DNA from 4 places in the Providencia sp. genome. Region 3 is predicted to be linked to each of the others. Evidence: predicted binding sites of a transcription regulator. Region 3 holds the regulator's gene; each other region holds the start of a gene.
What was found. Region 3 encodes LexA, which represses DNA repair genes until DNA is damaged. Its sites were predicted from a motif close to TNCTGTATGTACATACAGNA; they were not measured.
Positions count from the first base shown of each region.

Region 1 (8,357 bases), on a different contig from region 3:
AATGCAGCCAACAACGTTATGGCTCAAAGTATGAAGGATAAAGATACCTTGAGAAGCCAACAACGCTGTGGCTCAAAGTATGAAGGATAAAGATAATTGCTGTTCGAGCTGAGGACTTATCAACATAACATGTAACCCCACTAGCCGGACTCCCCTACCTTTCCGACGATTTTCCCAAACTTGTTTTGCAATTTGAACTAAATCTGATTTATCAAGTATTGGATAAACATGCTCTTGTGTTGTTTGTTGAAAATCAGCGAATTTAAATTTCACACCTTGGCGAGCAATACGTAAGTCTGGTTTTACTTTTGCTAAGCGCAATTGCAGTTCATCGTATAGCTTATCCAACAACAATAAACATTCCTCCCACTGATGAATATCTTCCGCTGATGTTCGCTCTACCCCAACCGATTTACGTAATCTATCAGGATTCACTGGGCGCTCATCGATAGCATGACAACGCTCCCATAATGATTGTCCAAATTTACCCATGTTTTTAATTAATGCGATTACGTCATATTTTTGGACGTCGGCACAGGTATGTAATCCCATATCTGCTAATTTTTGAGCCGTGACTTTGCCTACTCCGGGGATCTTTTTAAGTGACAATGTTAAAACAAACTCAGCCATATCTTGCGGTTTAATCACGTATTGACCGTTCGGTTTATTCATATCAGATGCGATTTTTGCCAAAAATTTTATCGGCGCAATACCCGCAGATGCGGTGAGTTGTAATTCATCAAAAATTTGTTGACGAATAGCTTCTGCAATTAAAGTTGCTGAGCCATGTAATTGTTGGCAATCAGTAACATCTAAGTAAGCTTCATCAAGGGAAAGAGGTTCAATTAAGTCAGTGTAACGTGCGAAAATTTGCTGAATACGGACAGATGTCTCTTTATATAACGACATTCGCCCTGAAACAACTTTAAGATGAGGACAAAGTCGTAACGCAATCGCCGTGGACATAGCACTATGCACACCAAAGCGCCGCGCTTCATAATTTGCCGTACAGATAACCCCTCGGCGATCCGCACTTCCTCCCACAGCGACAGGCACATTGCGTAAAGAGGGATCATCACGCATTTCTATCGCTGCATAAAAGCAGTCCATATCAATATGAATAATTTTACGCATAATACACTCACACCATAAAATACTGATTAAATATACAGTATAGTTATGAAACATTCAATTATATACATGCCTCATTGTGTGATGACGTTTGAAATATTCAGTCACGCACTTATTCATACGATTGAAATATATTACTGCCAGAATCTACGATTTCCATATGTATATAGTGCCTGTACATCAATGCATTCTAGCAATTAGCTTAAACTTCACCCATATAATTTGATGAGAAGAGCCATTAAAAAATCGGATTACAATTGCAAGTTAGTCTTAATTTCATGAAGAACTACTTACAAATGACAAAAAAAGTATTACAACAACAATTCATTAAAATTAACACAACATATTGATATAATTAACATCATAGGAAATACACACAATGAATAAATTAACACCACGTATAAAAAAAGGAATGGTTATCAGTCTATTTCTTCTTGCTAGTCACAGTGCATTCGCACAAAACCCACAAATTGTGGCACACCGAGCCGGAACTGCTGATGCCCCAGAAAATACCCTTTATGCAATTAACTTAGCAAAAGATAATAAAGCCAATGCGATTTGGCTCACCGTACAACTCAGTAAAGATGATCAGCTGGTGCTGTATCGACCAAGTGACTTAGATGCGCTAACCAATAAAAAAGGGCCAATTTCAAATTATTCTGCCGAACAACTCAGCCAAATAAGCGCAGCTCACCAATTTAATCAAAAAAATAACTTACAATTACCCGCTCAAGAAACAACCATTACTACTTTAGAAACTATCTTAAAAAAATATCCAGATACACCTTTTTATATCGATTTGAAATCTCCAGATGCAGATCCTGATATCCAAGCAAAAGCGATATTTTCATTATTAAATAAAACCAATGCATTTAATCAGGTTCGCTTCTATTCCACTAATAACGATTTCATTAAAGCATTGCCAAAGATTTCGACAAAAATTAATACCTTTGAAAGCCGTGATGATACCCGTACCCTATTAGCAAATAGCGTAATGAACCATCAGTGCCCCGTCGCAGCTGAACAATCTACCACTCAAGATACGCAATCCGTTCGTTGGTATGGCTTTGAATTACACCGCAAAGTCGAGGTTGTTGAGAAATACACTTTAGGTGAAGCCCGTTCTCCTGCAACACTGTCTTGGGATAAAGAAGCGGTTGATTGTTTTAGAAAAACAGGGAACGCCTATATTATTTTATTTGGTGTAAACAATGCCAGTGACTATCAATTAGCTAAAGAAATTGGTGCAGATGCAGTGATGGTTGACTCACCGAAGGCCTTCAAACAGTAGTTTATTAACTGGCTTAAGCTAATTTATGTAATAACAAAATTATATTGTTACCCGCTATAGATTAATTAAGCCATTTTTATTTCATAATGCATTTCAATGAATACTTTGTTGTTAGCAAATGATAATCAATATTAATTACACCTTAAGATATTGGTGTGATAATTAATTACATCTAATAATCAAAGGGCTAAATTTATGTCTACATCACTTGGGCAAATCTCGATTGAGAATTTTTGGAATGAAGATTTAAAGAAAGTCGAAATTTTTTATCAACGAGGTTCTAATATCATCGAGAACGTTTTTGTTCTTTATAATTTGGCAGATAAAAGAACTATTAAGGATATCCATACCTTTAGCTTTGATTTAAAAGACAAAATGGCATGGAAAGCAAAAATAGTCACTAAAGATGGGCAGTTTTGGAGTAGTGGGGATTATCTGCCTTGTCAAATTCAGGATAACGACAATGGCAAAGTAACCATTAATTTTAACGGGAATTCAAAGCAGATGTCTATTATTTACCCTACATCTGGTTCTTGTTCGAAAGAAATGTATTAGATATTAATAAATATAAGCATACCCATATTCCATAAGTATGCTTACCGAGAAATATCACTTTAAATAATTCTATGTTTATCTAACATTTTTTGCCGTGCTTCTTCACGCGCCATCCGTTTTTTACGTGCATCACAAGGCTCTGGGCAATCGCATACTTTCTCAACACCAATGCTGCTTAGCCCACCGCAACTCCCTTGAATACTTTTACGCTTAATAATATATCCAAGTGACATACCTAAAAATGCCAATAAAAATAAGACAAAGGCTGCAATAAAGGTATTTAGCATTCCTTTCTCCTCCTATTTACTGTCTTTCTTTAAGAATGGTTCGAATGCTTTAGTATAACGCTCTTCAAACCCTTTATCCGTCTTAACAATCATAAAAACAGGAATATTCATTTTTTCGGCAAGTGCAAAACCTACATCTGGACCTAACACATTCAGCCCCGTCGATAACCCATCAGCGCTCATGCAATTATCGGCAAGCACAGTAATCGAAACGAGGTTATGAACAATTGGTTTGCCTGTTTTTGGATCAATTGTATGTGAGAAGCGAACACCGTCTTGCTCAAAATAATTACGGTAATCACCAGAAGTCGCAATAGACAGATTTCCTGGTTCGATGATTTCTTGTGCAGTTTGGCTTACGCCATCAGTAGAGGGCTTTTCAATTGCAATCCGCCAAAGTGCATCTTTACCATTATGGCCTTTAGTGCGAACTTCTCCACCGATATCAACCATATAATCATTGATATTAAGTGATTCTAAATACTCAGCAACAACATCAACACCATAACCTTTAGCTATTGATGACAAATCTACATAGAGCTCAGGTATGGTTTTAATTAGGTTATTATCCTGTACAGACAGTTTTTCAATACCAACCCATGCCCGACGCTTTTCTAACTCTTCATCTGTAGGTGCTTTTGTTACGCGTCCTTCCGGTCCAAATCCCCATAAATTCACTAAAGGGCCGACCGTCACATCTAAAGAACCATCGGTTAACTTATTAATTTCAATCGCTTTTGAAACGACTTTAGCCGTTGCTGCGGAAACAGGAAAAGGTACGTTGACTGCTTTTGATTGATTAAAACGACTTAGCTCAGAATCAGGTCTGTATGTTGACATTTGGTCATTAACTTCTTCCAAACGCTTATCAATTTCCGATTGAATCGCTTCAGTTGAATGTTCTGACGAATCAGAGACATACTTAACAGAATAATAAGTCCCCATTGTTTGTCCCTGAATATTTTGCTGTTCAGGTCCACCGCAGGCGATTAAAAATAAAGTTGCTGCAAATAACAGTATTGGGGCGATCATCTTTCTGTTTAGCATAATTTTCTCTGCTTCAATCGTAAATGTTCACATTTGTGGACACTTAGACTATTAACAATATCAACATTTTTACAAATAAAGAGAATGTTTCAGTCAAAATAAATAAAAAATCAATTCACTGATTTTCGGTCTTAAATCTTAAAGAGGGGAAAAACATGTTTTCCCCTCTTTGTTTCAGATTTTACTGCCACTATACATGAACAATCAATACAACTTACTTAGCGTTAGTAGTATTAGCCACCAAAATCATCCAGTAAGATATTATCATCTTCAACACCAAGGTCTTTTAACATCTTGATGACCGCAGCATTCATCATTGGAGGTCCACACATATAGAACTCACAATCTTCTGGCGCTGGGTGATCTTTGAGGTAATTTTCATACAGGACATTATGAATAAATCCAGTATAGCCAGTCCAATTATCTTCTGGTAAAGCATCGGAAAGTGCAACATTCCATGTGAAATTTTCATGTTCCGCTGCTAATTGATCAAAATCTTCGGTGTAGAACATTTCACGTTTAGAACGAGCCCCATACCAGAAACTAATCTTACGTTTAGTATTTAAACGACGAAGTTGATCAAAAATATGAGAACGCATAGGTGCCATACCGGCGCCACCACCCACAAAAATCATCTCAGCATCAGTCTCTTTTGCAAAAAACTCACCAAATGGACCTGAGATAGTGACCTTATCACCTGGTTTTAGTGACCAAATATAAGAGGACATAATGCCTGGTGGAACATCTGGATTACGTGGCGGAGGTGTTGCAATACGCACGTTCAACAAGATAATGCCATGTTCGTCTGGGTAGTTTGCCATCGAGTAAGCACGTACTGTTGGCTCTTTCACTTCAGAAACATAGCGGAATAAATTAAATTTATCCCAATCTTCGCGGTACTCTAATGGCACATCAAAATCTGAGTATTTCACTACGTGTGCAGGGCATTCAATTTGAATAAAGCCCCCCGCACGAAATGGTACCACTTCCCCATCAGGAATTTTCAGTTTCAATTCTTTAATGAAAGTGGCTTTATTATCATTAGAGATAACTTCACATTCCCACTTTTTAACCCCAAAAATTTCTTCAGGTAATTCAATTTTTAAGTCTTGCTTGACGTTAACTTGACAAGCTAAGCGACAACCTTCTTTCGCTTCACGTTTGTTAATATGTGAAAGCTCGGTTGGAAGAATATCACCACCACCTTCTTTAATAACTACGCGACACTGGCCACATGAACCGCCACCACCACAAGCCGATGAAACAAAGATACCTTGGTTTGACAGCATACCTAGCAGCTTATCCCCTGCTGGCGCATCAAAACTTTTCTCTGGGTCACCGTTTACTTCAACCTTAATGTTCCCTGTATTGACAAGTTTAGATTTTGCAAACAGGATCAAACCTGTCAAAACCAAAACTATCAGGGTGAACATCACTACACCTAGAATAATAATTTCCATGAATTCTTCTCGCCTTTATAGCTGCACGCCGGAGAAGGACATAAAGCCCAATGCCATTAAACCGGTCGTCACAAAGGTGATGCCTAAACCTTTTAGACCCGCTGGGATATCTGAATATTTCATTTTTTCACGAATTGCGGCCATTAATACAATCGCCAACATCCAGCCAATACCTGAACCAAAACCATACACGATGGATTCGCTAAAGTTATAATCACGCTGGGCCATGAAAGATACACCACCAAAAATTGCACAGTTAACGGTAATCAACGGTAAGAAGATACCCAATGCGTTGTACAGTGATGGGAAATAGCGATCCAAAATCATTTCGAGAATTTGAACCAGTGCTGCAATCACCCCGATAAAGGTAATGAAATTTAAAAATGATAAATCCACTCCTTCAACTAAAGCACCATCGCGCAATACTAAATTAAGCACGAGGTTATTTGCAGGCACAGAGATACCTAAAACGACAGTAACTGCAATTCCAAGACCAAAAGCTGTTTTGACATTTTTCGATACCGCAAGGAATGTACACATACCTAAAAAGAACGCTAATGCCATGTTTTCAATGAATATGGCTTTAACAAACAAGCTAATATAATGTTCCATCAGGTTAATCCTTCTCTATCTGAGCTGGTTTCAAGGTTCGTAATCCCCAAATCAGCATGCCAATGATAAAGAACGCACTTGGCGCTAAAAGGAACAAGCCGTTCGGCATGTACCAACCACCATTTTGCAGCGATTCAAATACCGTGATACCAAACAGTTTTCCTGAGCCAAATAATTCACGCAAGAAACCCACTAAAACTAAAATAACGCCATAACCAAGGCCGTTACCGATACCATCCATAAAGCTTTCAATAGGTGGCGCTTTCATTGCATAAGCTTCAGCGCGTCCCATAACGATACAGTTGGTGATAATCAAACCAACAAAGACAGAAAGCTGTTTTGATATCTCATAGGCATAAGCGCGTAGAATTTGGTCAACAACAATTACCAGTGAAGCAATAATTGCCATTTGTACAATAATCCGCACACTACTTGGAATATAATTTCTAATCAGTGAGATAAAAAAGTTAGAGAACGCAGTAACCAAGGTTACAGCGATAGTCATAACCAGTGCGGTTTCCATCTTAGTGGTAACAGCTAATGCCGAACACACACCTAAAACCTGTAATGCAATTGGGTTATTATCAAACAACGGCCCAAGTAGGACGCGTTTTACTTCTTTTGAATCAGCCATTATTCAGCGCTCCTTCTCGTACTTTTTTCAGGAACGGACCAAAGCCGTTATCACCCATCCAGAAATCAAATGTGTGTTGAATTCCGTTTGATGTCAGCGTTGCACCTGAAAGACCATCAATACCATATGGGCTATCGGTTGAGCCACTACGCACGATTTTAATCGCAGGCATACCTTGTTCGTTAAACAATTTTTTACCTGGCCATTGTGCTATCCATTGTTTGTTATCAACTTCACCACCTAGGCCCGGTGTTTCACCATGTGCATAGTAAGTAATACCGCGAGATGTCACGCCATCAATATCCACTGCTACAAATGCGTACATCACCGACCATAAACCTGAACCATATACTGGCAAAATGATTTGAGAAACTTTACCCGCTTCATCTTTAACCAGATAAATTTCAGCGCTATTTGCACGACGACGAATTTTAGCAATATCCTCAGCAGGTGAAAGTGCAATACTGGTTTCATCACTACGTAATTCATTGTTCAAATCATATCGGCTAGTGCTATCGGATAACTCATTAGTTTTAAAATTCAGAAGTTTAGGTGTAATACGTTCACGATAAACTTGTTGAATTTCTTCAACAGTCATATTTGGTTTCAACAAACCCGCAACACTCAAAATATTACGTTGTGTATCTAACAAGATTTGTTCTTGTTGTTGAGGTTTTAACCCAACAGCAGCACCGGCTACCACGACAGAACATACTAGACATAAAATGAAAACGACTAGAAATGTTCTTCCGATACCATCTTTATTGTTTGGTTTTTCATTAGCCACGGGCTTTTCTCCGCTTAATATTTGCTTGAACGACCATATAGTCAAACAGAGGAGCAAACAGATTGGCGAACAGGATTGCTAGCATCATTCCTTCTGGATAGGCTGGATTCGCAACCCTGATAAGCACGCACATTACACCGATCAAAATACCGTATGCCCATTTACCTTTATCTGTAAATGATGCAGAAACGGGGTCTGTCGCCATAAAAATCATACCAAATGCAAAGCCGCCTAAAACCATATGCCACCACCATTGCATAGCAAATAATGGATTGGTGTCTGAACCGATTAGATTGAACAAGTAAGACATGGCAATCATGCCTAACATCACTCCAGCAACGATACGCCAAGAAGCAATACGGAAGAAAATAATAAGTGCACCACCAATGAAAATCATCAATGTCGAGACTTCACCAATAGAACCCGGCATGTTACCTAGAAATGCTTGCATCCAAGTAATGGGTTCACCTGTCACCGTGTTCATCAGCGCATGTTCACCGCCAGTTGCCCACTGTGATAATGGAGTTGCACCCGAAAAACCGTCAGCCGCAGT
Region 1 covers NZ_JBQDNB010000001.1:16,954-25,310, forward strand. The annotation lists gene dinB (DNA polymerase IV) at 73-1,134, opposite strand; gene ACTH6U_RS00085 (glycerophosphodiester phosphodiesterase family protein) at 1,511-2,422, shown strand; gene ACTH6U_RS00090 (hypothetical protein) at 2,618-2,977, shown strand; gene nqrM ((Na+)-NQR maturation NqrM) at 3,037-3,264, opposite strand; gene ACTH6U_RS00100 (FAD:protein FMN transferase) at 3,277-4,311, opposite strand; gene nqrF (NADH:ubiquinone reductase (Na(+)-transporting) subunit F) at 4,545-5,771, opposite strand; gene nqrE (NADH:ubiquinone reductase (Na(+)-transporting) subunit E) at 5,787-6,383, opposite strand; gene ACTH6U_RS00115 (NADH:ubiquinone reductase (Na(+)-transporting) subunit D) at 6,388-7,017, opposite strand; gene ACTH6U_RS00120 (Na(+)-translocating NADH-quinone reductase subunit C) at 7,010-7,804, opposite strand; gene ACTH6U_RS00125 (NADH:ubiquinone reductase (Na(+)-transporting) subunit B) at 7,797-8,357, opposite strand, start outside.
Region 1: a site for LexA is predicted at 1,155-1,174, ahead of dinB (DNA polymerase IV). Genes of this name have one in related genera too.

Region 2 (8,357 bases), on a different contig from region 3:
TAATAGCGGACAGTAAAATCCGCTATTGCTTCTGTTTGCCAATCTTCACTAAAAAAATGGTCTATTTTTGCACCGGGCGGGCCCCCGGCTTTTAACCACTCATCCACAAAGTCTATATCCTGCTCATTTCCATAGATAGCTAACTTGACACTTCCATCGTCCCTATTACAAACAAAACCTTTTATGCCATTTTGATTCGCCCAATGATAGGTTTGATAACGAAAACCCACCTCTTGAACACGACCATAAATATAAAAATAGCGACCTGATACTGTCATAATAGTCTCCTGTATTAGAGCATAATATAGCGATACCTTCTTTTAGCAGTTGTCTTTTCTGGATTGAGCAGATAATCTAATTTCTGAGGCACTGCTTTTCATCGTAACGTATAAAGACAGTGTATTTAGCAGTTGTCTTTTCTGGATTGAGCAGATAATCTAATTTCTGAGGCACTGCTTTTCATCGTAACGTATAAAGACAGTGTATTGCGTTATTGATAATTGTCCATATATTAGCTTGAAAACGCGAAATACTGCCCATATATAGATTTAAAGTACAAGCAAGGCTTATAGGAGGTCGCTATGATGATCACCAGTAAATATGGAATCGGGCAACAAGTAAGACACAAACTTCTTGGTTATCTTGGGGTCGTTGTTGATGTGGACCCTGAATATTCGCTCGAACAACCACATGATGATGATATCGCATCTAACACTACGTTGCGCGATCTACCTTGGTATCATGTTGTTATGGAAGATGACAACGGAGATGCTGTTCATACCTATTTAGCGGAAGCTCAAATTACCTATGAAGCTTTTGGCGACCATCCGGAACAACCGTCAATGGATGAACTAGCAGAATCAATAAGATCGCAATTATTAGCACCGCGCTTACGCAACTAACTAACCTGTGGGTTGGTATCTAAAATTACTCGTCAATGATAAATAGTAAAGCAGTTGATCGAACTGCTTTACTTCATCATATGTTCAAAAAGTATTATTTCTCAAGACCTAATGCAGGAATTTCTTGTTTTGGGCATTTATCCATTACAAACTGCATTCCTGCTTGTAATGCAATTTGCTTAGCCTCTTCGCTAATAATCCCTTTTTGTAGCCACAATACTTTTGCATTCACGTCGACCGCTTCTTTTGCTACACCAACGGCCGCATCTGCGTTACGAAATACATCAACCATATCAATTTGTTGAGGGATGTCACTTAACTGAGCATATACTAACTGGCCTAATAAATATTGGCCTGCTAATTTAGGACTAACAGGTATAACGGTATAGCCTTGATGCAATAGGTATTCCATCACCTCATAACTTGGTCTATCTTCGCGGTCACTAGCACCCACTAAGGCAATTATATTTACATGCTTTAAAATTTCAGCAATTTCTTGATCTCTCATCAAAATATCTCCCAAAATCAGTAAACTATTCACCTACATTATGATATATCTTGTATCTAAATGCTCATTCGTTTTTAAAGGCGAAATCATGCCTTTTATTTAAGGGAATATCATGGAATCAACGACCCGTAAATTAGCCGAATCAAAAAATATCGCACTGGTTGCCCATGACCATTGTAAACCTTCCTTACTCGCTTGGTCCAAAAAAAATAGTGAACGACTTCAACTACATAAATTATTTGCGACAGGTACAACAGGGACTCTCATTAGCCAGCATACAGGTTTACAAGTCACTGGTATGCTTAGTGGCCCGATGGGAGGAGACCAACAAATTGGCGCAATGATTGCAGAACAAAGAATTGATTTGCTAATTTTCTTTTGGGACCCTCTAAACGCAGTCCCACATGATCCTGATGTAAAGGCACTTCTACGTTTAGCAACGGTATGGAATATTCCCGTTGCCACTAATGCAGCAACAGCAGATTTCCTTATCACATCACCTTATTTTGATAGCACAATTGATATCGTGATCCCCGATTATCAAAGCTATTTAAATAAACGAACAACTTAATTTTACGCCATACCCGTGCCGGATAACCTCCGGCACACGACTAAAAATCAAAATACATCATGGTTTTTTCTGTCTAGGTACGCCTAACTCGCGAAGATCTTCAACAAAATCAGAAGGATTTTCTGGATTATATAATAACCAAACTTGCTGCTTAGCACGAGTTAATGCCACATATAGCAATCGCCGTTCTTCCGCATGCTCAAACTCTTCAGGTTTTGGTAATAGAGCCTGTTCAATAATCGATTCCCTCGCAGGAGCAGGAAACCCATCCTTGCCTTGGTTTAAACCACAAATAATCACATGGTCCGCTTGCTGTCCTTTTGATGCATGAATAGTCATAAATTTAATATTCAGCTTTGGCCAACGCGTCTGTGCTTTGTTTAAAATCTCTGGCTTTAAATAATGATAACGAGCAAGAATTAATATCGTTTCATCATCAAGAACATAACCGCTCATTTTATCTAATAAACGCTCTAACGCATCTTCATGTAATAAAACTACCGACCTTTTATTACCTTTTGTGAGACTATTAAGGGGTTTATCTAATTGTGCAGGATTTTGTAAAATAAACTGATTCGCGATATCACCAATACGTTCATTAAATCGATACGTGGTATCTAAAGCGCAGCTATCACCTTCACCAAAATAATGCTGAAATGAGGTCGTTAAATTTAACTCAGCCCCACTAAAACGATAAATAGCCTGCCAATCATCGCCCACAGCAAATAATGCCGTTTGCTTATTTTGTTGACGTAGTGCTTGAAGCAATTTAGCTCTTAAAGGCGAAATATCTTGAAATTCATCGACTAAAATATGTTTCCAAGGGCTAATAAAACGTCCTTTTTCCAATAAGTTTATCGCCTGATGTATTAAACCTGAAAAATCGACTGCACCTTCCTCTTTCAAGGCACTTTTCCAGACCTTTAATAAAGGTGCCATCAATCGAATACGTTTTTGAAAAAGGTCTTTTATTTCTTCATCTGTATTTTCTATCATGTCCTTTTGGCTACCCCCATGCATTCGCATAAGGTTCAGCCAACGTTCTAAACGAGCACTGACTTTATAGCTAATTTTTTCATCATGCCAAAATTCACCTTCAGGAATTTGCCATTGTAATTCGTCTGATAGCCATTCACGCCAACCTTTGGCTTGCGCTTTTTTACTTGAACACTGCTCACGCCATTCATCTAATAGTAACGTCTGACGTTTTTGAGTGTCAGTTTCTAATTCACTAATCACCGGAGATTTATTACTACCTTCTCGGATAATCTGCAACGCTAAGGCATGAAATGTTTTTGCTACAATATTTTCTTGTTGAAGGCGTAACTGGATACGCTCATTCATCTCATCTGCCGCTTTACGACCAAAAGCAAGTAATAGTATTTGTTCTGGTTTCGCTAGCTCACGTTGTAATAACCATCCCGCTCTTGCCACCAAAACAGAGGTTTTGCCACTACCTGCCCCCGCAAGAACTAATACATTGTCTTCACCGTTAATAACTGACAGTGATTGAGAATAATTTAACGCAGAAGATTCCACATTTTGAAAAAAATCGGCATAGCGAGAAAGAACAGACTCACACCATTTTTCATTAATTTGAGTACGGCAGCGTTGACTCTGATTAAGCCATTTTTGACATAATTGATATTGAGAAAAACAATTTTGAAATGATGAAATACGTGCTAAAGGTAGTGGGAGCGACGAGAATTGTTGTGTAATTGACTCTCTAATTGCCGCTAAATTGCGTAAACTCAGCCAAGCATCCTGAGTTGTTTGCTGCAATATACGTTCTGCCAGTGAAGTTAACACCTCAGCACTCACCATACTCATTTCAGCGCTCCATTGCTGCCATTTTTCATTTAGATAATGATAAAAATGCTGAGTTTGCTTCCATTCTGTGCCATGCAAGCGCACCACTTGCTCACCAATGATTTCAAATTCTAATTCGCCCCATACAATCCCTCTTTTACACCGAATATCAATGAGTTCATTAAAAGGGATCATGTATTGGTGATTTTCACCACTGACTTCTATGCCTGCATTAAGTAAGCGAACCCGATTATAGGGATGCTGAGCCAGGCGCTGTCCAATCTGCGTCGATTTCAGTTCCATACGTCTTGCACCTGAATTAATCAATAATGAAAATAATGGCAGCTTGATTTCAAACGGTTTTTTATTATCGAGAAACAAGCTATCCTATATAAATTAGGGATTGTCTTACCTTTGAGGTATTTTGTGTTAACGCTGCTGACCAATTTTCGCCGTGTGCTTTATAACAGCCATATACTCTATTATATCCGAATCTTAATAGCGCTGACAGGAACAACATTAGTTCCATGGTTATTAGGTCAGGATCCTAAAGTCACGATCCCCCTTACATTGGGTGTTGTAGCCGCCGCATTAACTGACTTAGATGATAGGCTAACGGGCAGAATAAAAAATCTCATCATCACTTTATTTTGCTTTTTTATTGCATCAGTCTCAATTGAACTGTTATTCCCCTACCCCATCTTTTTCTTTTTCGGTCTCGCTTTTTCTACCTGTGCTTTTATTCTACTTGGCGCATTAGGGCAACGCTACGCAACTATCGCCTTTGGTGCCTTACTTATCGCCATTTATACCATGCTAGGTGTGCCCATTTTTGATACTTGGTATCAACAACCCGCCTTGTTGCTGACTGGTGCTATTTGGTACAATATTTTAACTTTGATAGGGCATCTTCTATTCCCTGTTAGACCATTGCAAGATGCCATTACTCAATGTTATCAGCAACTATCTGCCTATTTAGATGCTAAAGCCAACTTATTCGATCCCGATCTCGAAGATGACTACCAACAATCCGTCTATGATTTAGCACTGGTTAATGGCACCCTTGTTAGCACAATGAATCAGGCCAAAATTGTCCTACTCAGTAGGTTAAAAGGCGATAGAGGCCAAAAAGGCACACGAAATAGCCTCCATTATTACTTTGTTGCACAAGATATTCATGAACGAGCAAGCTCCTCACATGTCCAATATCAGCAATTAAGTCGTACATTGCGCCATTACGATATCTTATTTCGCTTTCAACGTTTACTCACCATGCAAGCAAGAGCCTGCCAACAGGTAGCTCAATCCGTATTATGGCGTAAACAGTACCAACATAATCCTCGCTTTGAACGGACTTTTGCTTACCTCGAAAATTCATTGCAATTATTAAAAGTACAATCACCTAATCTACATGAAATTAAAGCGTTGCATAATCTGCTTAATAATTTAAAGGGCATTGATATACAACTTAAAGGATTAGGTTTAGAACAAAGCTCATGGTTACAAAATGATAAACAAATTGAACAACTTTCTGACGAATCCCTTTCTGGTATTGGCGATATTATTGCGCGGGTAAAACATAATCTAACGCCTAAATCTTCACTTTTTCGCCATGCCGTCAGGATGTCAATACTGTTATGTACCGGCTATGCCATCATTCAATTGTTTGATATGGAACGTGGATACTGGATTTTGCTGACCAGTTTATTTGTCTGCCAGCCCAACTATAGCGCCACTAAACGACGTTTAGCGTTAAGGATCATCGGAACCATTGTCGGTATTTTGATTGGCTTGCCACTTCTCAATATCATTCCATCTATTGAGGGGCAACTTACGTTAATCGTCGTATCGGGATTACTGTTCTTTATGTTCCGTAGCAGCCAATATGCACAAGCCACCTTATTTATCACACTATTAGTTCTATTTTGTTTTAATTTATTAGGTGAAGGGTTTGATGTGGCATTACCAAGAATCATTGATACTGTCATCGGCTGTTTCATTGCATTACTTGCCGTTAGCTTTATTTGGCCAGACTGGAAGTTTCGCCAACTTCCACAAGTTATACAAAAGACAATGGAGAGCAACTGCCGCTACTTAGATGCAATCTTACAACAGTATTATCAAGGTAAAGATAATAGTCTTGAATACCGCATTGCTCGTCGTGATGCTCATAAGAATGATGCCGAATTTGCCTCTATTGTTTCTAATATGGCGACTGACCCAAAATCCTATCAAATTACGCAAGAACAAGCTTTTCGGCTACTTTGCTTAAATCATACTTTATTAAGCTATATTTCAGCACTTGGTGCACATCGCGAAAAAATGCCAAATAACGAAAATCTTACCTTATTAAACGATGCAGTTTGCTACGTAGAGTCTGCTATTCAAGTAACTCAACAGGATGAAACAATTGATGAAAAATCCGATCAATTACGTCAAAGCTTATTACAACGAATTGATAACACGTCCACCAGTGACGATGAAAAAACACAATTGATATTAGAGCAAACTAAATTGTTACTCGAACTTATTCCTGAAATTAAGCTCATGATAAAACAAATTAACGTATCTTAAACGTACTGATGAGCGGGCATTAAAATCCTATAGTGGCGTTTAATGCCCGCTCTGTTATTCATATTGTTACAATGATATTTAATCAATAACGTAATTAATTAACATCGTTATACCAGTTAATCAATTCCTGCTTAATATTTGTTGGCAGTACGGCACTATGGCAACCTTCAATTGCAGCGGCGAGTCCAATTAAAAATTTAATACTCGGATTATGTCGTCCATGTTGTTTTAATTTAAGAAAACAAGCTTTAGCACCCATCATACGCAATTCCTCCACATGATAGATACCAATTTTACCCAAAGCCCTTTCAACCGACATATTCATATTGGGTAAATCTTTAATACGAATTGATACTGTTTGTTTTTGTTGCAGCTCCTCCATCGCAGAACGATACGCCAATTCAATGTAGTAAAGACATAATCCTTCATCACACCATATTTGTTCAGGTAATTGGTAATATCGAAGTGCTAATGGGATCCCTTTTTTACTATAAACTAAGCGGTTAAGTTCCGAGGCCTCAAAATGACTTCCTGCCAATAAACATCCTCTTAAATAAAAATGCTCTTCTAAAATCACCCCAATAATTGCATTATCAACAAGTAGGCAATGCCCACCAAAATGATTTTTTCTTTTCAATTCCCCAAATTGACCTAATAACCGATACAAATTGTAAATTTTTTCTTCCTGTAATGACATATGCCCTCACTCCTTTTAAGGCTTATTGCACTTCAATTCCTACGAGTAGAAACTTTAGAAGTCCTTTTTTTACAAATAATTACACACAACTGATTCTGAGAGTTTCTACAATAAATGCCAAGCTTAATGCATTTAAAAACCACAAAGTTGCGAAGCGCTTTGAAAAAATAGGCTTGATATTGGATGAATATACAGTTACTGTACGTTCATACAGTATCGTAACGAGGTGAATTATGAGCATCTATTCTTGGAATAACACAACAGAACATTCTCTCAATGATTACACACAAACTCTGTCATCAGAAAGTCACTTAAGTGACTCAATGCAACAAGGTATAGTGAGTGAACTTGTCTACGATGAAAAACACCCAATCATGGATTATATTCTTTTACCTATGCTGCGGCAGTTTGGTATACAGTCGCGTTGGCTGCTTTGGTTAAGCCCAAATAAAAAATTAAGTAAACACTGGTTAGAGCAAGCTGGAATTCCAACGCATAAAGTTATGCAATTAAGTCATATGGAATCTATCACGACGATTGATGCAATGGAAAAAGCACTCAGAAGTGGTAATTATAGTGTCGTATTAGGATGGCTTCCTGAAATAAGTGAACATGATTTCATCCGTTTACAATATGCTGCTCAAGAAGGTCGCTCAATTGGCTTTATTATGCGTCCACAAATGACATATAATATGGCTAGCATCAATTCTGGACAGCAAAATCATCTAAAAATTCATTCAGACTATTATCATTAAGCAATATTAAGAATTTTCTTACTAAATTTAACCTCTTGTAATAATTAGCCCTAAAGTGAAATGAAAAACATTGAAGATCAACTAGATAGCTAAAAAGTAAACAAGATGCTAAATATATATATCCCTCTGATTTATACAATAAAATAATATTTTTTTTAACCTTTATTGCTCACTCTACTTGTATCTTTCTCCGTTCGTTGTAGACTTTAGCTTGTTATGCGTAAGGCATTATTTTTTACTTTTCGTAATTTTTTGTAGATAATGTCAGCGAACCTAGCAAGTAAATAGAACCAATGGCAAATAATAAGGCTCATTGAAGCCAGCCAATATTGGATGATAACGAGGCGTAAAAAATGAAAAAAACAGCTATCGCAATAGCAGTGGCAGTAGCAGCATTTACAACTGTTGCACAAGCAGCTCCAAAAGATAACACTTGGTATACTGGTGCTAAATTAGGTTGGTCACACTATGAAAGCACTAGCCTAAACCCATCTAAAGCTGATAACCAAGCATGGAATAATGTAGGTAACTCTACTGACCG
Region 2 covers NZ_JBQDNB010000006.1:20,526-28,882, forward strand. The annotation lists gene ACTH6U_RS06870 (acylphosphatase) at 1-278, opposite strand, end outside; gene hspQ (heat shock protein HspQ) at 582-902, shown strand; gene ACTH6U_RS06880 (CoA-binding protein) at 997-1,410, opposite strand; gene ACTH6U_RS06885 (methylglyoxal synthase) at 1,523-1,981, shown strand; gene helD (DNA helicase IV) at 2,039-4,093, opposite strand; gene yccS (YccS family putative transporter) at 4,217-6,364, shown strand; gene ACTH6U_RS06900 (TfoX/Sxy family DNA transformation protein) at 6,459-7,061, opposite strand; gene sulA (SOS-induced cell division inhibitor SulA) at 7,295-7,816, shown strand; gene ompA (porin OmpA) at 8,170-8,357, shown strand, end outside.
Region 2: a site for LexA is predicted at 7,258-7,277, ahead of sulA (SOS-induced cell division inhibitor SulA). Genes of this name have one in related genera too.

Region 3 (8,357 bases):
CCATTCTTTCTTTTGTAGAAATCGCAGTCGGGCGATAAAAAAGCTTAATTTTAGTCTGCAAAGCGATTTGTAAAACATTAGCTTTATCACTACGCGGCGGTATTTCTCTCACATTCAAGAAATAAACACTTTCCCTATCTTTTGGGAGTTGTGCAACCGCAGGAATAGCTTGAATTTTAATCTGACTCTTTGAATTAGCTTCCAAGCGATGTACCGGAGGCGTAACAATAAAAGGTGAATTTACTTTTTCGTCTTTATCGTTTTCTATCCATGTTTGCGCTAAATACGGGCTTGTTTTGTGTTCATTGGTTAAGCCAACACTCACAGATTTATCATTTTCATTATAAATAACACGTGTTCTATCGAGTGCAATCGCTGAATAAGCAGATTGAACAAGTAAAGAAGTACTTATTACTGTTATTATTCTGACTTTATTTAAAAGTTTCATATTTTCACCGTTGACGTTAAAACATATTTATAATTATCGACATGGCAGTAATATAGTATTTGCCATTGTACTATCTATTTTTTCAGGCAGTTGAATATGGCATGTGGTTTTATCACCCCAATTCACCTCAAGCGCATCTGATGGGTTAATACCCGCTAAATAAACAAATCCATTATCTGAAACAATCCCTACTTCAACCTTTTTATCATTCACAACTGAAGCACCAAATGGTGGATAACTATTATCTGCAAGACTGATTGTCCCTAATAATTTTTCACCTTGTATCACATTAAATTTGCGATAACCGATGGCACCTTCAGTTAATGTTGCATACTGTGTTGACTGTATTGCTTCTGCGTTATCTGGCACATTTTTTAAATCAATTTTTAAGTTATTACGATTATAATCCATAACACTGGTTATCACCGCTTTACCATACCGATTTGTTTTTACTGGTGTCACACCATTTTGAATAGGGATGCCTTCAATTCCATTTGTATCAACTAAAATTCTTGAGCCGCCGCTAATCGAATTATTACGATGTAATGCCCCACCTTCTGGGGTCATCGTAAAACCACCTTTTAACTGCATGGATAGCGTTGATTGGTTATCTTGAATATAGGTTCCGTTGACATTCACCTGAGTTGTATCCCCATCATAGTTATACATACCTGATGTGGTGATTTTTTCTTTATCCCAAGTCCCTGTTGAAACAGAATAAGAGCTACGATTATCAATACGATTATAGTAATTTACATTATTGCTATGGTTGTTACCGCTATAAGATCCTGAGTAACTAATACTGGAGTCATTATTTTCTAGTGGTAAATTTAAATTTAAATAAATACCATCATCATCACTATCGCGTGATTTGGTTTTATAAGCCGTCAAACTTAAGCTAATATTTTTCATCTTACCGAAATCAAAATAATTAGAAATTGTCACGTTATACTGATTCGTCGAAGCTCTATTCCAAAAAGTTTGATGCGAATAATTTAAATACATATTGGTATTATAATCAGGGAATGCCGTACCAAATATAATTGTATATAATTCTTTACCACTATCAACCGTATCACCATTATAGCGACGACTAATAAACTGGCTCATATTCATGTAGTTTCGTTCGGAGAATCGATAGCCCGCAAAAGTAATTTGACTGTTAATTTCATCAAACTGCTTGGAGTAAGTTAAATTATATGAATTACCAGTGAGTGTTCGGTTATTATCTAAACTCCCCATTACAGCTCGAGATATATTCAAGTTCGCAGATAGCACACCAAATGGTGCAAGATCACGACCAAAACCAATTGCCATATTTTGGTAGTCAGACGACCCTAAAATACCACCATAAAATGTGGTATTATTTGTTGCACCCCATGATAAGGAACCTAAGCTAAATGCCGGACCTTGAGTGCTATGCTCACCTTTACTTGGCTTACCAACAACAAATTGATAAATAAGCTGTCCTGGGCGCGTTAATGTACCCAATCGAGATGTTTCTACCTGATAATTTGTAGTACTACCATCTTGTTCTTGAATAGTGATATCCAAAGTACCGCCACCAAACGAGTTTACATCCTGAATACGAAATGGTCCCGGACTCACTTCAGATTGATAAACTATGCGGCCATCCTGCCTAACAATAATAGTTGCGTTAGTCTTAGCTACACCCGCAATTTCTGGTGCATAACCTTGTAAACGCGGTGGCAACATAGATTCATTAGTTTCTAAACTGGCACCAATATAACGAATACTGTCAAACAACGTTGAGGATAAGTATTGCTCACCAATGGTTAAGCGTGAATTCAATGCACGGATAGCGCGATATAAATAAAGTTGGTTCCAAGCCCATGACTGGTTACCTTTATTTAAATCACCTTGTTGAGCTTGCCAATCAGCTCTTAGGCGCCATACACCAAGGTTAGCACCCATGGTACCTGTTGCTGTTACGCCAGATTCCGTTCCTTTATCACCTTTTTGTTTATTCACTACACGGCCTGTAGCATTGTAATCAATAAAGGCACCTAAGATACCGTCATCCCAACGAGAAGGCGGATCCCAATCAGGGTCTTGATATTCCATAAAAGCTTGGGGAATGCTAATACTCACCACATTCTTCGCTAAATCGCCTTGAATGCTCATTTCAGGAATAGTACGGATATCCAAACATTTTCCGTCATTTAGCCATTTTATTTTAGCGCTCCAATCATTTTTTAATCCCAATAATTCATAAATTTCGGGCGTAATACAGGCTAAAGAAACCTTATCATCGTAATTAGGATTAAAAAATATAATTGGTTGTTCAATCGCCACCTTTACACGGTTAACTTCAATAGCAAGAGAATAATTTCCAGGCGGGACGTAATTAGCATGAGAGAATTTACTGAAATCAACATTTTCTGTGCCTTCAGCTTCTAAAAAGTCTGTATTAAAATCGACAGCTTCTTCAGAAAATGCAAGCATAGGCGTTAACATTAAAAGCATTAATTTTGTAATTAAATTGATTTTCATGCTTTTCATTAAATAATGCCGCCAATTAAAAACAACAAAATAAAAAATAAGCTAGAAACATATGGCGTAAATAACGCCACATGTTTCAATCTAAATAAGCTTAAGCTTATTGGTAGATGATTTTGAAGTTAGCAACAGTGTCAAAACGACCAGTAGTTGCTTTTGCATCTGCAGCTTCGTTACCTTTAACATAAGCCGCGAAATGCAAAGTTGTTTCTGAGCCATCACCATTGTTTAAAGCATAACCAGTACCAGTTCCTGGGAATTCTTTACCAAATTCAACAACTTTGTCAGAACCATTAGTGATAATGATACCTGCATTTTTCACTTTTCCACCTAAGCCTAGTAATTCACCTGTAAAACCTGTGAAACCAGAAATTGTAGAACCTGTGAAAGTGATTTTCGCGTTTTTGTAAGTTTCAGTTGAGCAATTTTTTAATACGATATCAAAATTTTTGCTATCTGAACGGAATTGGTTAGAAGTCAGTTCATGTAAAGCAATTTCACCGAAATCAACAACTTGTTTCAAGTTATCGGCATCAATTGAGCATGGAACATCATTAATAAAGCCAATAAAACGAACTTCACCTTGTGAACTTTCAACTGTTGCAGGTACAACTGGATCTTCTGCTAATGCAACACCAGAAACACCGACACCAAAACCAAGAGCTAGAGTTAATGCTAATTTATTCAGTTTCATAAACGTTACCTTTAAATAAGTAGGAAGAAGCTTCCTCTTTACTGATTTTTATTGGTAAATAATTAAGTTCATTTACTTAATCGATTTAACCTTGAAATTATTCCAGCAATCCGACTTTGTTAATTTCACTCAGGTTAGAGGTGTATATATAAATAAGATCCATCTTATTTATCGTTTTATTAAAAAGACCAGAACTCATGAAGCCAACATTCTCATTTATAATAATTATTAAGTTTCTCTCATAATTATTGAAAATTGATATAGAACACTTAATGAGTTTTTTACATATACCGTTTGATATTTTCTGATGTCAATTCTACAACTTCGATATTTATTGTCAAAAAAGACACACGAAATGAGTTTATACAGCTTTAAATTTCAATAAAAAACACCATGCCAGAGTTACAAACTAGAAACATGATAAAATACATAAATCAAAGTAGTTATTTAGAATAATTTATATAAAACATTCTTTTTTATTTATAAAAATTTCAAAACATTTCAAAAAAACACAAAAAATAAAGCAATATTTAAATCTATATAGACAGTAAAACTTGAATTAAAATTCCAATTAAAATCAAACATCAAGACCAATAGATAAAAATAGTCGTATAATGAATACTTATAGTTTGTTTTATAAAAATTGCTCAGATAAGTCTCAATTAGAAATTGGTTCAAAACGTAACATAACATTTCTATCAAATGTTTATTAAAAGTTAAATATTTGGTGCGAATTGTTTATCGTATGTATCACCCGGATAAATAATAGATAAATAATAGATAAATAATAGATAAATAATAGATAAATAAAAAAAATATAAACTCTACCCTATATTATTTTTTATATTTCTTTCTATTTTCAAATATACTTATTATTACTTACCGTTCACCATGAGTACCCTTTGTTGCTTTCAGTCTCTATCACTAACAAAACTATGGTAAACTTGTGAGTAACAGACGTTTCAGTTTTTCAAGGTTGGGAACAAGTAAGATGAAAAAAATGAACGAAGAAATGTTGCTTGTGATGGCTGAAAGAATTTGCCAGTCAAGAGGTGTTAGATTGACACCACAACGAGAAACCGTTTTACGCCTAATAGCGAAACAGCACGGGGCTATCAGTGCCTACGACTTATTAGACCTATTACGTGAAGTTGAACCTCAAGCAAAACCCCCTACAGTTTACCGTGGCCTTGAATTTTTAATGGAACAAGGCTTTATTCATAAAATTGAATCAACAAATAGCTACGTTATTTGCCATCATGTTGACAACCCTAGTCATATTTCAGTCATGCTGATTTGTGATATCTGTGGAAGTGTCACTGAAAGTGATTGCACAACAATTGAAGCTGCGATTATTGATTTAGCAGGAGAGAATAAGTTTCATCTAAGGCATACCGTAGTAGAAAACCATGGATTATGTCATGAATGCTATGAAGTGAATGCTTGTCAAGACCATGACCATTGTGAGCATAACCATGAACAACAAGCCATTATAAAGAAGAAGTGAGTGCTGTTATAAAAATATACCGATAGAAAACGCGCCTATAACGGCATTGGTATAAGAGTGTTATTATAAAATAATTGCTATAAAACCCTTGTTGAAAAACTAAGTTCAAGATTTAAAAATTTCACTTAATATCTAGCCAACTGTTCACTTTATGTGAACTAGATATTAAAGCAATAAAAACACGCGGGCAGACGCCACTAAGAAATAACTAACATCAGAGTGAAATCTGCCAGCCAAAATTCAGATACTTAAAGCAAAACGAATACAGTCTACTAATGCCAATCACTATTACGAATCACCCCAACAGCGAGGCCTTCAATAGTAAAGTTTTGCTGACGTAAATCGATAATAATAGGTGAAAACTCAGAGTTTTCAGCCAGCAATTCAACTCGGTTACCTTGCTGCTTAAAGCGTTTTACCGTCACTTCATCTTCAATACGTGCAACCACAATCTGACCATTATGAACGTTTTGTGTTTTATGCACTGCAAGTAGGTCGCCATCCATAATACCAATATCTTTCATTGACATGCCGCTGACGCGTAATAAAAAATCAGCATGTGGTTTGAATAACTCAGGATCAACCTGATAATGACTTTCAATGTGTTCTTCTGCAAGCAAAGGTTCACCTGCTGCAACTCGGCCTATTAACGGTAAGCCAGGGTTATCATTAGCTTCTTCCATCAGCAAACGAATACCTCTGGAAGCACCAGAAACTATTTCGATTACACCTTTACGAGCTAAGGCTTTTAAGTGCTCTTCTGCCGCATTAGGTGAACGAAAACCTAGGCTTGCTGCTATTTCAGCACGTGTAGGTGGCATGCCTGTTTGCGCGATGTGATCACGCACCAGGTCATAAACCTGTTGTTGTCGAGCCGTCAGTGCTTTCATTCCGTTCCCCTGTTTGTTTATACAGTCAGACTGTGAGTATATACAGGTAAATTGAGATTTGAAACAGTTAAATCACTGAACTTAGGCATTTACTATCTATTTAGGTTCTTTTGTTATGTTTCAGGGCCTTTCAAGACTAGATGGTAAAATAACGCTGCCATAAAACAATTACCCAAACAAATAATGCTAAACCAATACTGATAAAAACAGCCGCAGAACCGATATCTTTTGCTCTACCCGAGAGTTCGTGATATTCACTCCCCACACGATCAACCACAGCCTCAATTGCGCTGTTAATCAACTCAACAATTGCCACTAACACAACAACACTGACCAATAAAATTCTATCTATATAGCTAATATCTAAATAAAAAGCGATAATAATCGCAATAATTGCTGCGACCGATTCTTGCCGAAAAGCAGCTTCATTTATCCATGCGGCTTTTAGACCTTTAAGGGAGTATCCCGCGGCTTTTATTACTCGGGTTAAACCCTTATCTTGATTCGCCATATTTATTCCTTAAAATTTGCAAACAATAATCGTTTTTTGCGGTCAAAGTGAATTCTCAGTAACAGATTTGCCAGTTGATTTCTGGTATGATTGCGAAGCATTGTTAACAAGAGGCTATAATCATTTATGTCACTATGGCGTAAAATATATTACAACATGTTGAATTTACCACTTAAATTATTGGTAAAAAGTAAACTAATTCCATCGGACCCAATTACTGAGCTGCAATTGGATACAAATAGGCCTACGCTTTATGTATTGCCATACCACTCTAAGTCCGACCTCCTAACGCTACGTCACCAATGTTTAGCCATCGGTCTACCTGACCCGTTAATTGATAATGACATCAATGGTATTAAATTACCTGCCTATGTATTTATCGATGATGGCCCACGTGTTTTTCGTTACTATTCTCCGGATCCACGTAAAGAGTCAGTGAAAATATTCCATGCTTATTTAGATTTGCATCGTAATAATCCAAATTTAGATATTCAGATGCTACCTGCATCCGTGATGTTTGGTCGCTCGCCAGGACGTGAAGGTCATACACCAACACCGCCGTTAAAGCTGCTCAATGGTATCCAGAAATTCATTGCCATTCTTTGGCTCGGGCGCGATAGTTTTGTTCGTTTATCACCGATTGTCTCAATCGGAAAAATGGCGCAAGACCACGGTACCGACACCATTATTGCCAATAAACTTGCGCGAGTTGCTCGGATCCACTATTCACGCCAACGGTTAGCCGCGGTAGGACCTAAGCTTCCTGTACGCCATGAACTGTTCAATAAACTGCTCACGTCAAAAACAATTGAAAAAGCGGTTGAAGATGAAGCGCGCAGTAAAAAAATTCCACTCAAAAAAGCGCAACAAAATGCGGTTAATATGATGGAAGAGATAGCGGCAAATTTTTCTTACGAAGCTGTTCGCTTATCGGATAGAGTCCTAAGTTGGACTTGGAACCGACTCTATCAAGGGATAAACGTTCAACACGCTGAACGAGTCCGCCAGCTAGCGCAAGATGGCCATGAAATTGTTTATGTTCCATCCCATCGTAGCCATATGGACTATTTACTGCTTTCCTATGTGCTTTATCACCAAGGGCTCGTTCCACCCCATATCGCGGCAGGTATCAACCTCAACTTTTGGCCGGCAGGACCTATTTTCCGTCGTCTAGGTGCCTTTTTTATTCGTCGCACATTCAAAGGCAATAAACTCTATTCAACAATATTTCGTGAATATTTGAGTGAATTATTTGCCCGGGGTTATTCAATAGAATACTTCGTTGAAGGAGGTCGCTCACGTACAGGTCGTTTATTAACGCCTAAAACTGGTACGTTATCGATGACATTACAAGCAATGCTGCGTGGAGACTCACGTCCAATCACTATTGTGCCTATTTATATTGGCTATGAACATGTGATGGAAGTCGGCACCTATGCAAAAGAGCTACGGGGCGCAGAGAAAGAAAAAGAAGGTTTCCTTTCGATGATTCGAGGTTTGCGTAAGTTACGCAACTTAGGGCAAGGTTATGTCAACTTTGGACAGCCGATTTCTCTATCTCAATACCTGACTCAACGCGTACCTAATTGGCGTGATTCCATTGACCCTATTGAACCGCAACGCCCATCTTGGCTAAACCCAACAGTTGGCGCGCTGGCAGATAATATCATGGTCAATATTAACAATGCCGCCGCGGCGAATGCCATTAATCTTTGTTCAACCGCTTTGCTTGCTTCGCGCCAACGTTCTTTAACCCGTGAGCAACTTATCGAACAAGTTGAGTGCTA
Region 3 covers NZ_JBQDNB010000004.1:241,421-249,777, forward strand. The annotation lists gene ACTH6U_RS05570 (fimbria/pilus periplasmic chaperone) at 1-448, opposite strand, end outside; gene ACTH6U_RS05575 (fimbria/pilus outer membrane usher protein) at 482-2,971, opposite strand; gene ACTH6U_RS05580 (fimbrial protein) at 3,069-3,662, opposite strand; gene zur (zinc uptake transcriptional repressor Zur) at 4,654-5,169, shown strand; gene lexA (transcriptional repressor LexA) at 5,442-6,059, opposite strand; gene ACTH6U_RS05595 (diacylglycerol kinase) at 6,196-6,570, opposite strand; gene plsB (glycerol-3-phosphate 1-O-acyltransferase PlsB) at 6,697-8,357, shown strand, end outside.

Region 4 (8,357 bases), on a different contig from region 3:
TCGATTAGTGGCTCAACGGAAATCAATAGAGCAACAAGTGTGACGGGCAGTCCCATCGCAGGTAGCACGATTAGCGCTGCAAATGTTGCACCACCACCCACACCTGCGACACCTGCTGAGCTGATAGTCACCAGACCCACTAACGTTGCTATCCACAGAGGGTCAAATGGATTGATTCCCATCGTCGGTGCAACCATGACTGCAAGCATTGCAGGGTAGATACCCGCACAACCATTTTGACCAATAGTTGCACCAAAAGAGGCAGAGAAGCTCGCAATCGACTCAGGAATACCAAAACGACGTGTTTGTGTCTCGATATTTAGCGGGATACTTGCGGCACTTGAACGACTAGTAAACGCGAAAGTTAGTACAGGCCCTGCTTTTTTGAAAAAGGTAATAGGGTTCAAACCTGTTGATGCGACTAATATGCCGTGAATAACAAACATAATGGCAATAGCGACATAAGATGCAATGACGAATGTCCCTAGGTTAATGATGTCTGCAAGATTAGAGCTCGCAACGACTTTTATCATTAACGCCATAACACCATAAGGGGTTAAACGCATAACTAAACGCACTAATTTCATTGCCCACGCTTGTAGCACATCAATAGCCGCTAATGCTTTCTCACCGCGTTCTTTATCATCTTTAAATAGTTGCAGTGCAGCTACACCGAGGAATGCAGCAAAGATAACAACACTGATGATAGAAGTTGGACTTGCGCCAGTTAAATCAGCAAACGGGTTTTTAGGGATAAATGATAAAATCAGTTGTGGAACCGTTAAATCTGAAACCTTACCAATATAGTTAGTTTGGATAGCACTTAGACGTGCTGTTTCTGATTGGCCTTGAACTAAGCCTTCAGCTGTCAGCCCAAACATATTGGCAATTAATATACCAACCAATGCAGCGATTGCCGTAGTGAATAACAACGTGCCGATTGTTAGAAAGCTAATTTTACCTAGTGATGAGGCCTTATGTAGCCTTGCTACCGCACTCAAAATAGAGGCAAAAACTAATGGCATAATGACCATTTGTAATAGTTGAACGTAACCATTACCTACGATATTGAACCAAAGAATGGAGTCTTTTACTGTTTGGTGGCCGCTGCCGTACACTAAATGTAGTACGACACCATAAGCAACACCGAAAACGAGACCAACCAATACTTTTTTAGACAGGCTCCAGCCTTTTGAACCAAGTTTTGCTAGCAGTATTAGTAATGCCACAAAAACGAGTAAATTTATAATTAGAGGAATATTCATTCCGGACTCCAAATCGCTGATTTTAAATTACGTTGCTTGTTATTTAATCCTTCATGGTTATAAGGATTATATTTCTTCTAACAATTGGTTATATGTTATCAGGTGATAAAACACATTTCTTATAATGAAAAGTAATAAGATAGTTTTATTCATGCTTACAGTATATTACAAAAGCGGCGTTTATGTAGACAAGTGTATATCCATTTGATTATGAATATATTTTATTGCGCTCTCAATTTGAAAGTAAAAATCCAACTGGTAGCCTGCCGGTAACAAACATGCACAAACAGTCAAAAAAACAGAAATAAAACGCTCACCTCGTTTGCTATTTTTACTGCGTAATAATGGTAGGCAAAAACGTTGAGGTAAAGGCCATAGAAGAGGAACCCCTGATGGAGTGAGCATATCGGCGACAAGATGACTCAGATAACCTAATAAAAAAGCTTGAATTAAATCACTGGGAATACCCCAATCAACAGGTAACCATTGATAGCAGGAAATCATTAATATAAGCCATGCTATTAAGCTATGAGTAAAGCCACGATGGCCACAGAGTTTTGATATCGGAAGGGAGACTATACGTAACAGACGCCCAGGGATAGATGAAGGGTGGTCAATATCGGGCAGTAATGCACCTAATAACGTTCCTGGGATCATGTGCAGCCAATCACCTTGAGCAAGCTCAGGCGTTAATTGTAATTTATGAGCCATTATTAACGAGGCGACGGAAAAAAGCAGATGCCCTTCAGCAGTCATGGTGGATAAAATACCATCTGTTTATCTATACAGTTAAATGGCAGTATAAAACGTTTAAAAAGAATATGATAGAGGGAGTAAGTTAAAAAAACTCTTATTTATTAGCAGATAACAAAAGAATTTTATTCTCTGATGCGAATTCCCCTATCGAAAGTGGATAGGGGAGCGCACTTATTAATTTATGAGGCAATGATTAGCGTAAATATTCAGCAGTTAAGTCATTGAGTGATGCCAGTTTCACATCAGCTAATCCGAAACGAGGATCGTTGAAATGTTGACGATCCGGTATCACAATAGAGCGCATTCTTGCCGCTTTTGCCGCTATCATACCGTTGAATGAATCTTCTAAAGAGACGCAATGGATTGGTTTTGTCGACAGTTGTGCCGCTGCTTTAAGATAAACTTCAGGATGCGGTTTACTCATGGGTAAATCAGCCGCAGAAACTACCGCTGAAAAATAATGGCGAATATTAAGCAGCTCTAGAACTCTTTCTAACATATACATCGGCGAGGCAGAGGCTAGCGCAATTTTTAAATCTAAAGAGCGACATAATTCCATTGCATGTTCGACACCAGGAAGAACAGGACGAGTTTCTTCAACTAGACCAATAACGCGGTCAATAATTCGTTGTTTCGCTTCTTCTTGGCTACAACCTTGCCAAGGTGAAGCTTGATACCAAAGTTCAACAACGTGATCAATACGTAACCCAAGTGTGTCTGGAAGTGAATCAGCGATAGAAAGATCAAGCCCCAACTGTGAGAAAACCTCATGTTCTGCTTGTGCCCAAAAAGGCTCTGAGTCTATTAGCAAGCCATCCATATCAAAAATAACGGATTGGATAGGTAATTTATGGTACATGTCAAAACTCCATTCATGTATGAGTGTATTCTTGCCAGATTTCAAGTGATTGAATCTAAATAAAACATCACAATAGACAGTGTTCTCATTGTGATTGGCAACTTGAAAGTGTTAGCGCCTACTTTGAGTGATGCATTGTAGCAAGTCAGCACCCGATTAGACATATACAGCTAGCGCTAATATTGAACCCATTAGTGCATAGGGTAGTGCATAGGGCACTTGAATAATCTGAAAGTGATAACAAAACTATCATTTCTAAATGGAAATTTGTAGAGGATGGGCAATTTCAGCTATTATTAATAGGAAAATTGGGTGACAAAAATAAATATTGTTAAGGAATAGTTGCAATGAATTTCCGCAATGCTAGTTATATCGCTATTGGTAAACGTATTTTGGGGTGGGTTGTATTTCTTGTGGCGTTAGTTTCTACGTTAGCTTCTTTAATTAAACTAGCAGCGATAAAAGGATTAGAAGGTGAAGGGATTAATGCGGTCGCGAATGATTTTATAAAATTGATGGCCGAAATGACTCGCCAAAGTACCGCATTCCTTAATATTTTTTGGAATAACTCACCAATACCTCATGCCGCAGATGGTTTATCGGCTAACAATATTAGTTTTACGGTAATTTTTGTTTTTATATTTGTTGGGCTTGCTTTAAGTGCTTCAGGATTGCGGATGTACAGACAAATTAAGTTTATTCGTGAAAGTCTTGAAGATCACGTAATTTTGGAAAAAGCCAAAGGTATAGAGATTTCAAAAGAAGAATTAGAAGCTAAAGTGACTATCCCTCGACACACTATTTTTACACAATTCTTTATTTTATATTTTTGGCCAGTTGTGCTAGGAATTGGTATTTTCTTTATGTTGAATTTTTTAAATTGGTAGGTTCTGTTAACCGTAGAAATTATAGTTATTGAGTCTAATAAGTTATCCGAATCACTTAAAAAGTTAAGTGATTCGGCATTACGCTAGCGCAGTATTTTATTGTGTTTCAATCAATTTATCGATGATCGCTCTTGCTTGCAGGTAACTTTGTTCATTACCAAAAATATTGGCTTGATTGAGTAAATAATAAAGTTGATAAATCGGTTGTCGTTCCAAAAAACCATTAGGTAGCGGCCATACGCTTTGATAGCCATCAATAATTTGAATTGGTAGCTCATGATATAAAGGCAGCATAGCAATATCACATTCTCTGTCTCCCCAATAACAGGCAGGATCATAGAGAACACCGTCAATATGATTTGTTACTGCGCAATTAGCTGGCCATAAATCGCCATGTAATAAAGACGGCTGAGGTTGATGTCCCGAAAGACGGTTTTTAACAATATCAACAATCAATTGAATATCACCAAATACCATCCCTTTTTCAGAGGCAAGCTGTAATTGTAATCCAATGCGTTTTTCTGCAAAAAATGAATTCCATCGTTTTTCCCAGCCATTTGGTTGGGTGATGGTACTTAGCATAGTGTCAAAATCAAAACCATAACTCGGTTGTTCTTCCCATTGATGCAAGCGAGCAAGTTGTTGACCAAAGTGCCAAGCGTTTGTGGCGTCAAAGGGTTTTAATGGGAAATATTCAAGAAGGAGGAAGCTATGATGTTTATTGCTACCAACACCATACACTTTAGGGATAGTGACGGTCTGGCTTTTTGCTAATATTTCTAACTGTTCAGCCTCTTGTTTAAACAGCGGCAAAAACTCGCGTCGATTTTGCTTAATGAATACGGTGTGCTCACCGTAGTCAATGCGTAATGTATGGTGAATGTCACCCCCTGATAGCATGACTTTATTACGCAGCTCCGCTTCACCTAAGTGTTCACTTAATAAACGACACATTGCTTGCCACATGATCCACCTCGCTTTGCTTTGGTCTTCATTAATACAATACTATAGCGACAGTTTAGGAATTAATAGTGATAATTGTATAAAAAGAAGAGCCTATCACGAAATAATTGGCAGGATATTTTGTCTGTATATAATTCTAAGACACAGTAAATGAAGTACATCACAATTTATCTAAATTGAGAATGTTCAGATAATCTGGATACAAAACAATATCAGCGAGCTTTTGATTCACAATCTAAGGTAAACTGACAAACAAAATCAAGATTGAGATAAGGGATGATATGGGCGCTGATTTTGAAAAACCACGCTGGTTAAGAGATTTAATTCGATTTATTCCATTGAAAAGCCAGTTTGTTTTATTTGGTAATGTTCGAGATTTACAAGCCAGTGAAATAGCACCAAATATTGTGACGCCTTTACCGTTTAATCAATCGCTATTTAATAGCTTATTTGAAATTGGTTATACGCATATCATTACCTATACGCCATTGTTGGGTTTTCAATGGGTACCAAACCTAGCGCATAATGCGCAAGAGGGCGCTTTGCTGATGCAAAATCTGGGCCTTAATACCACAGATGATAAAGCGGCAGGTGGCATTGATATGCTCAATCACATATTAGATAAGTTTGTAAACTATAAAGAGCAACCTATTGCACTTTGTATTGATTTTGCCTCATGTTTAATTTCTCATCGAGATAACTTAACACCAGCAGAACACGGCTTGTTTACGCGCGCATTAGTGGCTTCACACCAAGTGAAAGCTCGTCCTGCTGGAGAGAATAACTTACCGTTTTATAATTCATTATTTTGGATTGTTGAAAAAGAAACGGATTTACCTGATTGGTTCTTGGTGAATAACCCCCGTATCCGTGCAATTCCTGTAGCAAAACCGGATAGTCAAATACGGCGTATACTTGCGCCTACATTGTTAGGATCATTATCTGGTTTTACTCAAATTAGCGAGCCAGAAAAAGAAAGTCTTTTAAATGACTTTATCGATGAGACAGAAGGATTGTTATTACTTGATTTAACAGCAATTATTCAATTGGCACGAATTGAAAACGTAGATGTTATTCGAATCGGTGATGCCGTCCGTCGTTATAAAGTCGGGATCACCGAAGACCCTTGGAAGAAAATTGATAAACAAAAAATCCATCATGCGCCAGACGTTATTCAACGTCGAGTTAAAGGCCAGCAACATGCGGTCACCCATTTATTAGATATTATTAAACGCGCAATGACTGGTGTGGGAAGTAATAAAGGTGGGCGTCCCCGAGGCGTGGTATTTTTAGCAGGACCTACAGGGGTTGGTAAAACAGAGCTCGCAAAAACGGTTACGCAATTACTTTTTGGTGATGAAAATGCGTATATCCGCTTCGATATGTCTGAATTCAGTGCCGAACATGCTGACCAACGGCTAATTGGCGCTCCTCCAGGTTATGTTGGCTATGATTCTGGCGGTGAATTGACTAATGCAATTCGAGAAAAGCCATTTAGTGTTGTTCTATTTGATGAAATTGAAAAAGCACATCCTCATTTAATGGATAAGTTTCTTCAAATTATTGACGATGGTGTTTTAACATCGGGGCGAGGCGACCGTGTTTATTTCTCTGAATCTTTAATTATTTTTACTTCAAATTTAGGTATCTATCGACTTGATAGTAATGGGGAACGAGTTGCCAACGTACAGCCTCATGAACCTTTTGAAACCGTGACTAGAAATGTTAAAAGTGAGATAGAACGTCATTTTAAATTAGTGTTGAATCGCCCTGAATTACTTAATCGTATTGGTGAGAATATTATTGTTTTTGATTTTATTCGTCCTGATGTTGCTGAACAAATTTTCGAGCAAATGGTGAGTAGTATTCTTTTAGGTATAGAGAAGCAAGGATTGGTTATATCGATATCAAATAACGCTAAACAAATACTCAATAATTGCTGTTTAACTGACTTGTCCAATGGTGGGCGCGGTATTCGCAACCAACTCGAAACTCATTTAATTAATCCATTGTCCCGTGCAATTTTTGATAACGATTTACAAGTCGGTACTGCTTATCAAATCACTGATATTGTTCTTGGCGGAACAACTCAAATTTCGTTATCTCCTGTGGTGAATTAATGTAATGGAAATTAGTTTGTCTCGCATGCATTTTCCAGTCACAACATTAGGGCCAGGTAACCGTATTGGTATTTGGATGCAAGGTTGCTCTCTACGCTGCAAAGGGTGTTTATCGCCGGATACTTGGTCTGTAAAAAATAATGGCATCACGGTTGAGGTACTGGTTGAACAAATGAAAGATTGGTTGCCTTTTGCCGATGGTATCACTATTTCTGGAGGAGAACCCTTTGAGCAACCTGAGGCCTTGCATTCTTTGTTAGTTGCAATACGCAAAATTTCTCAAGGAGATATTTTAGTTTATAGCGGTTATGAGTGGCATAAAATCGAGTCGCAAGTTTCTGATATGAAAGGATTAATAGATGCGCTGATCAGCGAGCCTTTTCAAGTTAAAGCGACACAAACTAAAATACTCAGAGGTAGTGATAACCAACAATTACATATGTTAACAGCGCTAGGTCGAAAACGTTTTGAGCAGTACGAAAGAACGATGACTACAAAAGATAAAGTTTTGGATTTATCAGTTGATGAAACGGGACGGATTTTTCTAACCGGTATTCCTCAGCGTGATGATATGCAGCGTTTACGATTATTACTTGAGCAGCAAGAACAACCATTAAAACAACTAAAAAAATAACGATATTGGAACAACGGATGACCATGATACGCTTTTGCCCCCATTGCCATACAGAACGCCCTTTAACTGAAATTTTTTGCGCAGGGATGATTAATCTTGAACAAAATAACAGTAAAACCTGTGGCTGGGATTTAACGCTTGAGCCTATTCATGAGTCCGGTTGGCGACCATTAACGGGTGAAAGTGTTGGTCTTATTGACATACCAGTTGTTGAAACGGAATCAATAAATACAGATAATCCGTCGTTATCATCGCTTGTTTGTACCAATGGTCATCCTATGAACGACGGTGATTTCATCTGTTTTACTTGTGGCGCTGACGCTGCACCATCCCATGTACATGAAAACACAGACGCGCTTGCTCCTGAATCGCCAAAACAAATTATTGGTGATTGGCAATTAGAGCAGCGTATTAATGGGATTGATAGTACAAGAGAACGCTATCTGGTTAACCATATAACGACAGGGCAATGTGGCATTCTCACGCTTTATCAAAAAGGTGAAGAACCCGATCCTGCTGTTTATCAAGTACTAAAATTAATTCCTACCGACCATGTTCCTGAATTTTATCAAATTGGTCGCTGGCAACAACGGGCTTGGCATGTCACTGAGCGCCTTAGCGGTGGTTCATTGAGCCAATTTATCGAACAAGGTGACTTTTGGCAGCCCACTGAGATCCCAAAATTAATTGAAGAAATGGGCCAAGCGATTGCTGCTTTTACTGAACACGGATTGCGGCATCGCGACTTGCATCCATCAAATTTATTGATCCGCAGTCGTGATCCTCTTGATATTGTTGTGATTGAATATAGTTCTGCATGCTTATCTGAATTTGATCTTGATATTGTATCTCCTTTAGATATTTCCCGTTATA
Region 4 covers NZ_JBQDNB010000010.1:55,569-63,925, reverse strand. The annotation lists gene ACTH6U_RS10120 (L-cystine transporter) at 1-1,265, opposite strand, end outside; gene ACTH6U_RS10115 (metal-dependent hydrolase) at 1,446-2,021, opposite strand; gene hxpB (hexitol phosphatase HxpB) at 2,215-2,880, opposite strand; gene ACTH6U_RS10105 (YniB family protein) at 3,228-3,767, shown strand; gene ACTH6U_RS10100 (fructosamine kinase family protein) at 3,864-4,733, opposite strand; gene ACTH6U_RS10095 (AAA family ATPase) at 5,012-6,850, shown strand; gene ACTH6U_RS10090 (4Fe-4S single cluster domain-containing protein) at 6,855-7,484, shown strand; gene ACTH6U_RS10085 (AAA domain-containing protein) at 7,502-8,357, shown strand, end outside.
Region 4: a site for LexA is predicted at 2,037-2,056, ahead of ACTH6U_RS10115 (metal-dependent hydrolase). Genes of this name have one in related genera too.